Regions from separate parts of the Sphaerisporangium rhizosphaerae genome, predicted to be linked through region 1. Evidence: riboswitches for the same ligand, from Rfam matches in the RefSeq annotation. Region 1 holds a riboswitch; the other holds the start of a gene.
What was found. A riboswitch is a leader RNA that binds a small molecule or an ion and turns the genes downstream of it on or off. The one in region 1 is predicted to bind cobalamin.

Region 2: linked by a shared signal. The riboswitch ahead of cobN (cobaltochelatase subunit CobN) and the one ahead of ACFQSB_RS35435 (ribonucleoside-diphosphate reductase subunit alpha) in region 1 are both predicted to bind cobalamin.

The regions. Positions count from the first base shown of each region.
Region 1 covers NZ_JBHTCG010000040.1:4,918-9,979, reverse strand. Annotated here, with positions in the region: gene ACFQSB_RS35440 (ribonucleotide-diphosphate reductase subunit beta) at 1-907, opposite strand, end outside; gene ACFQSB_RS35435 (ribonucleoside-diphosphate reductase subunit alpha) at 907-3,222, opposite strand; cobalamin riboswitch at 3,343-3,549, opposite strand; gene ACFQSB_RS35430 (Bug family tripartite tricarboxylate transporter substrate binding protein) at 3,672-4,634, opposite strand; gene ACFQSB_RS35425 (MFS transporter) at 4,858-5,062, shown strand, end outside.
Region 2 covers NZ_JBHTCG010000013.1:123,112-128,173, reverse strand. Annotated here, with positions in the region: gene cobN (cobaltochelatase subunit CobN) at 1-1,672, opposite strand, end outside; cobalamin riboswitch at 1,728-1,853, opposite strand; gene cobG (precorrin-3B synthase) at 1,940-3,505, shown strand; gene ACFQSB_RS20750 (cobalt-precorrin-5B (C(1))-methyltransferase) at 3,525-4,889, opposite strand; gene ACFQSB_RS20745 (hypothetical protein) at 5,021-5,062, opposite strand, start outside.

The sequences.
Region 1 (5,062 bases):
CGTCCTGGAACTCCATGAAGGCGAACGGATTGGCCGTCCCGTACCGCTCCGGCAGGCCGAGCCGCGCCAGCCGGCGGTCGGCGACGTACTCCAGGTACTCGCGCATCCGCTCCGCGCTCATCCCCGCCAGGCCATCGCCGCACAGGTCGCGGGCGAAGGCCAGTTCGGCGGCCACCGCCTCCTCGATCATCCGGGTCACCTGGGCGCCGAGCTCGTCGTCGAACAGGTCCGGCTCCTCCGCGCGCACCGTGTCGACCACCGAGAAGGCGAACTCCATGTGCATGGACTCGTCGCGGAACACCCAGTTGGTCCCGGTGGCCAGCCCGCCGAGCAGGCCCCGCGAGCGCAGCCAGTACACGTAGGCGAAGGCGCCGTAGAAGAACAGCCCCTCGATGCAGGCGGCGAAGCAGATGAGGTTGAGCAGGAACGCCCGCCGGTCCTGCCGGGTCGACAGGCGCTGGAGCGCGTTGATCGAGTCGATCCAGCGGAAGCAGAACTCGGCCTTGTCGCGGATGGAGGGGATGTGCTCGACGGCGGCGAACGCCTTGGCCCGCTCGTCGTGGTCGGGCAGGTAGGTGTCCAGCAGCGTCAGGTAGAACTGGACGTGCACGGCCTCCTCGAACAGCTGCCGCGACAGGTAGAGCCGGGCCTCGGGCGCGTTGAGGTGCTGGTACAGGTTGAGCACCAGGTTGTTGGCCACGATCGAGTCGCCGGTGGCGAAGAACGCCACCAGCCGGTTGATCAGATGACGCTCGCCCGCGCTCAGCTCGGCCAGGTCGGCCAGGTCGGACTGCAGGTCCACCTCCTCGACCGTCCAGGTGTTGCGGATGGCGGTCCGATAGCGCTCGTAGAACTCGGGGTAGCGCATCGGGCGCAGGGTCAGGTCCATGCCGGGGTCGAGCAGCATCACTGGCAGGCCTCGCAGATCTCGGGGTTCTCAAGGGAGCAGGCGACGGCGTCCTGGTCGAGCGCCTGAACGGGCCCGGACGCGGGTAGGGACGTCGGTAGGGACACGGGTGGGAACGCCGGCGCGCCGGGGCTCGGCGCCGCGGCGGGCGCCTGGGCGGCGACGGTGGCCTGCGCGATCCGGGTGGCCGGGCGCGAGCGCAGGTAGTAGGTCGTCTTCAGCCCGGCCCGCCAGGCGTAGGCGTACATCGAGGAGAGCTTGCCGATGGTGGGAGCGGCCATGAACAGGTTCAGCGACTGCGACTGGTCGATGTACGGCTGGCGCGCGGCGGCGAGGTCGATCAGCGCCTTCTGCGGCAACTCCCAGGCCGTGCGGTACAGCCGCCTGAGGTCCTCGGGGATCTGCGCGATCTCCTGCACCGACCCGTCGGCGCGCTTGACGGCGTCCCTCATCTCCGGCGTCCACAGCCCGCGCTGCCGCAGGTCGCGCACCAGATAGCGGTTGACCTGCAGGAACTCGCCCGACAGCGTCTCGCGTTTGAACACGTTGGACACCTGAGGCTCGACGCACTCGTAGCAGCCCGCGATCGAGGCGATCGTCGCGGTGGGCGCCACGGCCAGCAGCAGCGAGTTGCGCAGGCCCGTCTCGGCGATCCTCGCGCGCAGCGCCTCCCACTCGTCCGGGTGGACCGGGGTCGCCTGCGGGAAGTGGTCCAGGTGCAGCACTCCCCCGGCGGCGCGGGTGTCGGCGTAGGACGGGTGCGGGCCGTGCGCGGCGGCCAGGGCGGCCGAGGCGCCGTAGGCGGCCAGGGCCATCTCCTCGGCGATCCGGGTGGACAGCGCGAGCGCCTCGGGCGAGTCGAACGGCAGGCGGGCCGCGAAGAACACATCGGCCAGGCCCATCACGCCGAGGCCGATCGGGCGCCAGCGGCGGTTGGCCGCCTCCGCCTCGGGCGTCGGGTAGAACCCCCGGTCGATGGACCTGTCCAGGAAGCGCACCGCCGTCGCCACCGTCGCCCGCAGCCGCGCCCAGTCGACCTCGCCGTCCACCAGGTGGGCGGCCAGGTTGACCGAGCCGAGGTTGCACACGGCGGTCTCGGCGTCGCTGGTGACCTCCAGGATCTCGGTGCACAGGTTGGACAGGTGAATGACGTTCTGCGGGCGCGCGGTCTGGTTGGAGGCCCGGTTGGCGGCGTCCTTGAAGGTCATCCAGCCGTTGCCCGTCTGGGCGAGCGTGCGCATCATGCGGCCGTACAGCGTGCGGGCCGGCAGTTGACGGACGTGCCGGCCGGCGGCCTCGGCCGCCCGGTAGGCGCGGTCGAACTCCTCGCCCCACAGGTCGACCAGCTCGGGGACGTCCTTGGGGTCGAACAGCGACCAGGTGCCGTCGGCCTCGACGCGGCGCATGAACTCGTCGGGGATCCAGTTGGCCAGGTTGAGGTTGTGGGTGCGGCGGGCGTCCTCGCCGGTGTTGTCGCGCAGTTCGAGGAACTCCTCGACGTCGGCGTGCCACGGCTCCAGGTAGACGCAGGCCGCGCCCTTGCGCCGGCCGCCCTGGTTGACCGCCGCGACGCTCGAGTCCAGCGTCCGCAGCCACGGCACGATGCCGTTGGAGTGCCCGTTCGTGCCCCGGATCAGCGAGCCGCGCGACCGGACGCGGGTCCAGGAGATGCCGATGCCGCCGGCGTACTTCGACAGCCGCGCCACCTGCCCGTACCGCTCGTAGATGGCCTCCAGCTCGTCGCGCGGGGAGTCGAGCAGGAAGCACGACGACAGCTGCGGGCGCCGGGCGCCGGAGTTGAACAGCGTCGGCGAGCTGGGCAGGTACGACAGCGTCGAGATCAGCCAGTACAGCTCGCCCGCCTCGGCGACGCCGTCGGCCAGGCCGCACGCCACGCGCAGGAAGAAGTGCTGCGGCGCCTCCAGGACGCCGCGGGTGACCGGGTGGCGCAGCAGGTAGCGGTCGTAGACGGTGCGCAGCCCGAAGTACTCGAACCGGGCGTCCCCCTCGGGGTCGACGAGGGCGTCCAACTCGGCGGCGTTGTCCCGCACGAACTTCGCGAGGGCGTCCTGCACCAGGCCGGCCTCGTGCGTGGCGGCGACCGACTGCGAGAACGACCGCACACCGTGCGCGGCGGTCTCCTCGGCGATCTCCTCGGCCAGCAGGCGCGCCGCGACCCGGGAGTTGGCCGGGTCGGCGATGACCCGCGCGGCCGCCTCCTCGATGGCCAGGCGCCGGTCCGCCGCCCGCCGCCCGCCTCCGCCACCGTCGTCCTCCCGCGAGTGGGACGGCGGCAAATCGCGTGTCACGGTCACGTGCTCTCTCCTCGTGCGCTCGAATCCCCGTACGAGGGCACGCGGCGGCGCACGTCCGGTGAGCGGCACCCTGCGGGCACGCCGGACGACCCCGTCACGCGGCCCACCCTCGAGGCCTGGACGACTCCAGCGTCACCGGCAGGTTTTCGGGCTCGCGGGCGCCTGGCACATGCCTACCGGCCGTCGCTTCCCAGGCCGCCGACTATCGCGGCCCAGTGCTCATATGACGGCTTTCGTTCCCGCTCACCGCTGCGGGGCAGCCCCGGAATCGCACCGGGTTCCCTCTCACGTCGCCCCGGGGGGCGAACCAGCGACGATCAGGATCCTACATCTAGTGGCCCCGAGCGCAAGCACCCCCACAGGTTGTGTACGCGACCCCACTCAAGCGGGCGCGGGCGATGCCCCGGCCGCCTCGGCACGGCCCCGCTCCCTTGGTGCGATGCGGCGCCTCAGACGCGCAGGCCGAGTTCGCCGAGGGCGCGGCCGAGGCGGGCGGACTCGACACGGAGCCACTGCCGGAAGTCCTCACCCTCCAGGTACAGCGGCGTCCAGCCGCTGCGGGCGCACAGCTCCCTCCAGCGCGGGGAGCCGGCCAGGTCGCGGCACATTCCGGTCAGCGCGGCCCGGTCGCCCTCGGGCAGGCCGCCCGGCCCGACCAGCCCGCGCCAGTTCGCGCAGTCCACGTGCGTGTCGCACTCCAGCAGCGTCGGCGCCTCCACGCCGGGGATGCGGTCGGGCGAGGAGACGGCGAGCGCGCGCAGCCCACCGGCTCGCAGGGCCGCGCGCACGCCGTTGTGGCCGGCCAGGACCGCCCCCACCTCCCCCTTGGCCAGCGCGGCGACCGCCTCGCCGCTGGTGGGGTAGGCGACGTAGCGCAGCAGGCGCGCGTCCACGCCGAGGCTCTGCGCCAGCATGCCGAACAGCACGTGGTCCACCCCGCCCTCGGCGCGGCCGCCCAGCGCGAGCCTGCCCGGGTCGCGGCGCATGAGGTCGGCGAAGGCGCCGAAGGTCGCGAGGCGGGAGCCGCCCGGCACCACCAGGGCCTCCCACTCGCCGCACAGCCGGGCCAGCGGCGTGGTGCCCGCGAACGCGGTCGCCTGCCGCGCCGCGCCGACCGTGCCGACCAGCTCGGGGTCGGCCAGCAGCACCTGCCTCGGGTGCGGCGCGCGCCCGAACTCCGTCAGCGCCGTGTACTGCGGCCTGTTCACCACCCGCAGCTCTCGCACCAGGGTGTCGCGTTCCGCCACCGTCTTGAGCGCCCGCGCGACGCGATCGGCTTCACCGCCGGACGGGCCGGGTACCACGACCGGCAGGGTCACCGACCCGAGCTTGCGTGAATCGAAGGGGTCCGCGCATCCCGCCGCCAGCGCCACGAGCCCGGCACCGAGCGCGAGCACCTGACGACGACGCATACTTCACGCCCTTTCCCCCGATATCCAGCTAAATGCCCAGTTCACGACGCGCCCACACGAGACAGGGGAGGTGGCGTGGCAGGCTCGCGGCACCCATCCCGCGACGCCGGCGCGAGCGCGCCGGCACCGGATCCGCCGTGCGGGGACGCCACGCCCGCACTGACTTACTGACACTATGTCGGTAACATGGGCCGGCCGCAGGACGAGGAAAGGTGGGATCGCCATGGAGACCGGCGATACGGGAACGCGCGGGGACGGTCCGGCGCCGGCTCGGAGCCGCTGGGCGCCGATGCCGTTCATCGCGCTCGGCGTCTCACTGATCATCATGGACGCGACGATCGTCAACGTGGCGGTCCCCACCATCATCGGGGATCTGTCGCTGGACGCCTCGCAGGCCGAGTGGATCAACTCGGTCTACCCGCTGTCCC
Region 2 (5,062 bases), on a different contig from region 1:
CCTCGTCCCGCAGCCAGCGGTAGGCGGCCAGGTAGTGGTGGCTCGGCGGCAGGTCCGGGTCGTGGTAGATCGCGATCGGGTTCTCGCCGAACCCGCGCGGCGGCTGGACCATCACCACGACGTTGCCCGCGCGAAGCGCCGCCAGCACGATCTCCCCGCCGGGGTCGCGGGAGCGGTCGACGAACAGCTCGCCGGGCGCCGGGCCCCAGTGCCGCTCGACGCGGGCGCGCAGGTCCCCGGGGAGCGTCGCGTACCAGGCGCGGTAGCGGGCGGCGGAGATCCGCACCGGGTTGCCGGCGAGCTGCTCCTCGGTGAGCCAGTCCTGGTCCTGGCCGCCGGCGGCGATCAGCGCGTGGATCAGCGCGTCGCCGTCCAGGTCGGCCACGCCGGGAAGTCCGTCCTCGCCGTCGGGGCCGATGTCGTACCCGTCCGCGCGCAGAGCGGCCAGGAGGCGCACGACGCTGGCCGGGGTGTCCAGGCCGACCGCGTTGCCGACCCGGGCGTGCTTGGTCGGGTAGGCCGACAGCATCACGACGATCCGCCGCTCCTCGCGGGGCACGTGCCGCAGGACGGCGTGCCGCACGGCGATCCCGGCGACGCGGGCGGCGCGCTCGGGGTCGGCCACGTAGACCGTCAGCCCGTCCTGGTCGACCTCCTTGAAGGAGAACGGGACGGTGATGATCCGGCCGTCGAACTCGGGGATGGCCACCTGGGAGGCCGCGTCCAGCGGGGAAAGGCCCTCGTCGCTCTCCTCCCACGCCCGCCGGTCGCTCGTCAGGCACAGGCCCTGCAGGATCGGCACGTCGAGCCCGGCCAGCGCGCCCACGTCCCACGCCTCGTCGTCCCCGCCGGCCGAGGCGGTCGCCGGGCGCGTCCCTCCGGCGGCGAGCACGGTGACGACCAGCGCGTCCACCTCGCCGAGCACCTGGAGCAGTTCCGGCTCCGCCGTGCGCAGCGAGGCGCAGTAGACGGGCAGCGGGCGGCCTCCGGCGTCCTCGATGGCGTCGCACAGCACGTGCACGAACCCGGTGTTCCCCGCGACGTGGTGGGCGCGGTAGTACAACACCCCCACCACCGGCCGGGCACCGGTCGGTCCGTCCGCGATCGTGACCGGGGCGCTCTGGTCCTCGTTCGTGGCCGGGATACCGGCCGCCTCCCGCCTCCCCTCGACGGGGAGATCGGCCGTCACCTCCCCGCCCGTGCCGGCGTCCTGCCCCACCGGAGGTTCGGACTCCGGGCGTTCCAGGACGCCCCAGGCGGGGGTGGCCTCGGGCGGGGCGAAGCCGTGGCCGGTGAGCAGCACGGTGTCGGACAGGAAGCGGTGCAGCTCTGCCAGGTTCGCCGGGCCGCCGTGCGCGAGGTAGGCGTGCGCCTCGGCGCACACTCCTCCGGGGACGGTGGACAGCTCCATCAGCTCGGCGTCGGGGGCCTGCTCGCCGCCGAGCACCACCACCGGGCGGGGGCCGGCGAGCAGGGCGTCCAGGCCCTCCTGCCAGACCCGCCGCCCGCCGAGCAGGCGGACGACGACCAGTTCCACGCCGTCCAGCAGCTCGGGGAGGCCGGCGGCGGTGAGCCGGGCGGGGTTGCCGAGCCGGTACGGCAGGCCGCACGCGCGGGCGCTGAGCAGGTCGGTGTCGGAGGTCGACAGCAGGAGCAAGGGGAGATGGCGCACGGCACATCCTCACTCGGGGTCCGCGCCCCGGGTCGTGGGTCCACACGGCGGCCTGGAGTCTCCTGGCTTCCGGATCGACGCATCACCCCGGCCTTCCCGCCCGTTGCCGGACCGTGGCCTTGGTGGGGTTGACTCCCCGGTGACAGTGGCGGGACCGCGCCGGACTCACACCGGCTTCCTCCAGTACCGTCGCCCTCCATCAGATCATGTCGTCCGACTTATTGCGAGATGTCGTTATTGCGATCAGCCGGGGTTACCATCCTCACCGTGGCCGCCGCCGACTTCTCCACCCCCGCGAGCGCGAACGAAACAACCCGCCCGCCCGGCCAGGCTCCTCCCGGCGGCGCCGGTTCCCCGGCCCGGTCGATCGACACCGCCGGTCCCCCGTCGCGCCCGGCCGACGGGGCCGGTTCCCCGTCGCGCCCGGCCGACGGCGCCGGTTCCCCGGCCCGGTCGCGGCCGGACGCCTGCCCCGGGGCCCTGCAGACGCACACGGCGGCGGACGGCGCGGTCGCCCGCCTCCGGACGCCGGGCGGCCTGCTCACCCCCGACCGGCTGCGCGTCATCGCGGACGCCGCCACCACGTGGGGATCGGGCGTGATCGAGCTGACCTCGCGCGCGAACGTGCAGGTGCGCGGGCTCGGCGAGGCGGACGGCCAGGCGTTCGCGGACCGGATGGCCGCCGCCGGGCTGCTGCCCTCGGCCACCCACGAGCGGGTGCGCAACATCCTCGCCGGCCCGCTGTCCGGCCTCGACGGGCGGGGCCTCGCCGATGTCATCCCCCTCGTCCGCGCGCTGGACGGCGCCGTGCTCGCCCGGCCCGCCCTCGCGGAGCTGCCGGGCCGTTTCCTGTTCGCCCTCGACGACGGCCGCCGCGACCTGCTCCCCCTCCACGCCGACCTCACCCTCCTCCCCACCCGGCCCTCCCCCGTCACCGGCTACACAGGGGCCGGGAACGAACCCGGTCCGGGCGGGTCCATAGAGGCTTGGGACCCGGGGCAGGGGGCGGGCATGGCCGGATGCGTGCTGCTGCTCGCCGGGCAGGACACCGGGCTGCGGTTCCGCCTCGCCGACGCGGTGCCCGTGATGATCGCCGCCGCCGAGGCGTTCCTGGCCGAGCGGACCGCCCAGGGCACCGGCGCATGGCGCGTCGCCGAACTCACCGACGGCCCCGCCGCGATCACCGCCCGCCTCACCACCGGCACTCCCCAGGTCTTCCCCACCATCCGCACCGGCCCGGACGCCGCGACGACGGATACGGCCGGGCGTACGGACACCGGGAAATCTCCCGGGATCGTCGCCATGGCGGACGGGCGGGTGGCGCTGGTCGTCCTGGCCGCGCTGGGCCGGCTCACCGCCGCCCAGGCGCACGCGGTGGCCGAGGCGGCCGACGCGGGAAGCGCGGAGGTCCGGCTGACCCCGTGGCGCACCCTCGTGATCCCCGGCATCGCGCCTGCCGAGGCCGCGGCGTGGACATCCCGCCTGGCCACCGCCGGGCTGGTGACCGACGCGGCATCCCCATGGGCCGGAGTCACGGCCTGCACGGGCCTGCCGGGCTGCGCCAAATCGCTCGCCGACGTCCGGTCCGACGCGACCCGGGCCACCTCGCACTCGCACCCCGCCACCGGACCGGCCCTGACCGGACACCGGCCGCTCCCCGTGCACTGGGCGGGATGCGAGCGCCACTGCGGACGCCCCGCCGGCCCGGCCGTCCTGGTGACCGCCACCCCCGACGGCTACCACGTCGAGTCCCCAGGCACCTCCGAACACCACACCGCCCTCCCGGCCACGGCCACCGCGGTCGCCGGAGCACGCACCGGCGACCATCGATAGCACGTGACAGAGGTGACGCCTAGGTGCGGCCGACGATGGTGCCGGCTCTGTCGATGACGATGACGTCGACCTCCACCGGGGCGCCGCGCAGGACGTCCAGGGCGGTGGCGCGGGCGCGGGCGGCGATCAGGTCGCCGAGGGGCACCCCCGCCTCCCGGCAGAGGGTGAGGGCCTGGAGGGCGGTGTTGGCGTCCCGCACCCGGGCCGCCAGCGCCTCGTCGCCGCCCGCGCCGAGCACCATCGCCGCCAGCGCCTCGGTGCTGACCTGCGAGCGGCCCGAGTGCAGGTCGAGATGCCCGTCGGCGAGCTTGGACAGCTTGCCGACGCCCCCGGCCACGGTGAGCCGGGGAACGGGGTGGCGGCGCAGGTACTTCAGGACGGCGCCCGCGAAGTCGCCCATGTCGAGCAGCGCGTCCTCCGGCAGCCCGTACAGCTCGGCGGCGACCCGCTCGGAGGTGCTGCCGGTGCACGCCGCCACGTGGCGGTGCCCGGCGGCGCGGGCGACGTCCACGCCGCGCCGGATGCTGTCGATCCACGCCGAGCACGAGTAGGGCACCACGACGCCCGTGGTGCCGAGGATGGACAGGCCGCCGAGGATGCCGAGCCGGGGGTTCCAGGTGCGGCGCGCAAGCTCCTCGCCGCCGTCCACGGAGATCTCGACGACCACGTCGCCGGCGGCTCCGTGCGCGGCGGCGACGCGGGCCACGTGGGCGCGCATCATCTCCCGGGGCACCGGATTGATGGCGGGCTCGCCCACCTCCAGCGGAAGGCCCGGCTTGGTCACGGTGCCGACGCCCGGCCCCGCGCGGAAGGTGACCCCGGTTCCGGGGGCGCCTCGCCGCACGGCGGCGCGGATCAGCGCGCCGTGCGTGACGTCCGGGTCGTCCCCCGCGTCCTTGACCACCCCGGCCCTGGCCTCCCGATACGGCGGGGCATCCTGACCCCCCGCGGTCCGTCGAGGCTCCGCCGTCCCCTGTCGCCCCGTCGCCTCCCCAGGGGCGGCGGTCCCACGTCGCCCCGCCGTCTCCTCAAGGCCGGCGGTCCCACGTCGCCCCGCCGCCTCCCCAGGGGCGACGGGCCCACGTCGCCCCGCCGTCTCCTCAAGGCCGGCGGTCCCACGTCGCCCCGCCGTCTCCCCAGGGGCGGCGGGCCCGTCCCGTCTGGCCGCCTCGCCGTGCTGCGGGGGATGTCCGTTCTGCGGGGGTGTCACGTGAGCGGGGATGAGTTCCTCGGTGGCCAGCGCGAACGACGGGCGCTGCCCTCGGGGCAGGACGATCTCCACCGGGTCGGGGAACGTCCCGGTGAGCAGTGCGGTGTAGGCGGCGGTGACCGCCGCCGTCGCGCACGCGCCGGTCGTCCACCCGTACCGCAACCCAGTGCTCATGGGTCAAGAATGCACATCCCGCGAGCGGGCTCGCCGCGCAGGGCCAGCCGGGCCGGCTTCTCCCGGTTCGCCAGGGCACATGCCGGATCCCGCCCGGTGAGCGGACCGGGCGGGATCGGCACAGGGTCGGGTCAGATGCAGAAGCCCCAGGTCGGCTTGCAGCAGCCCCAGGT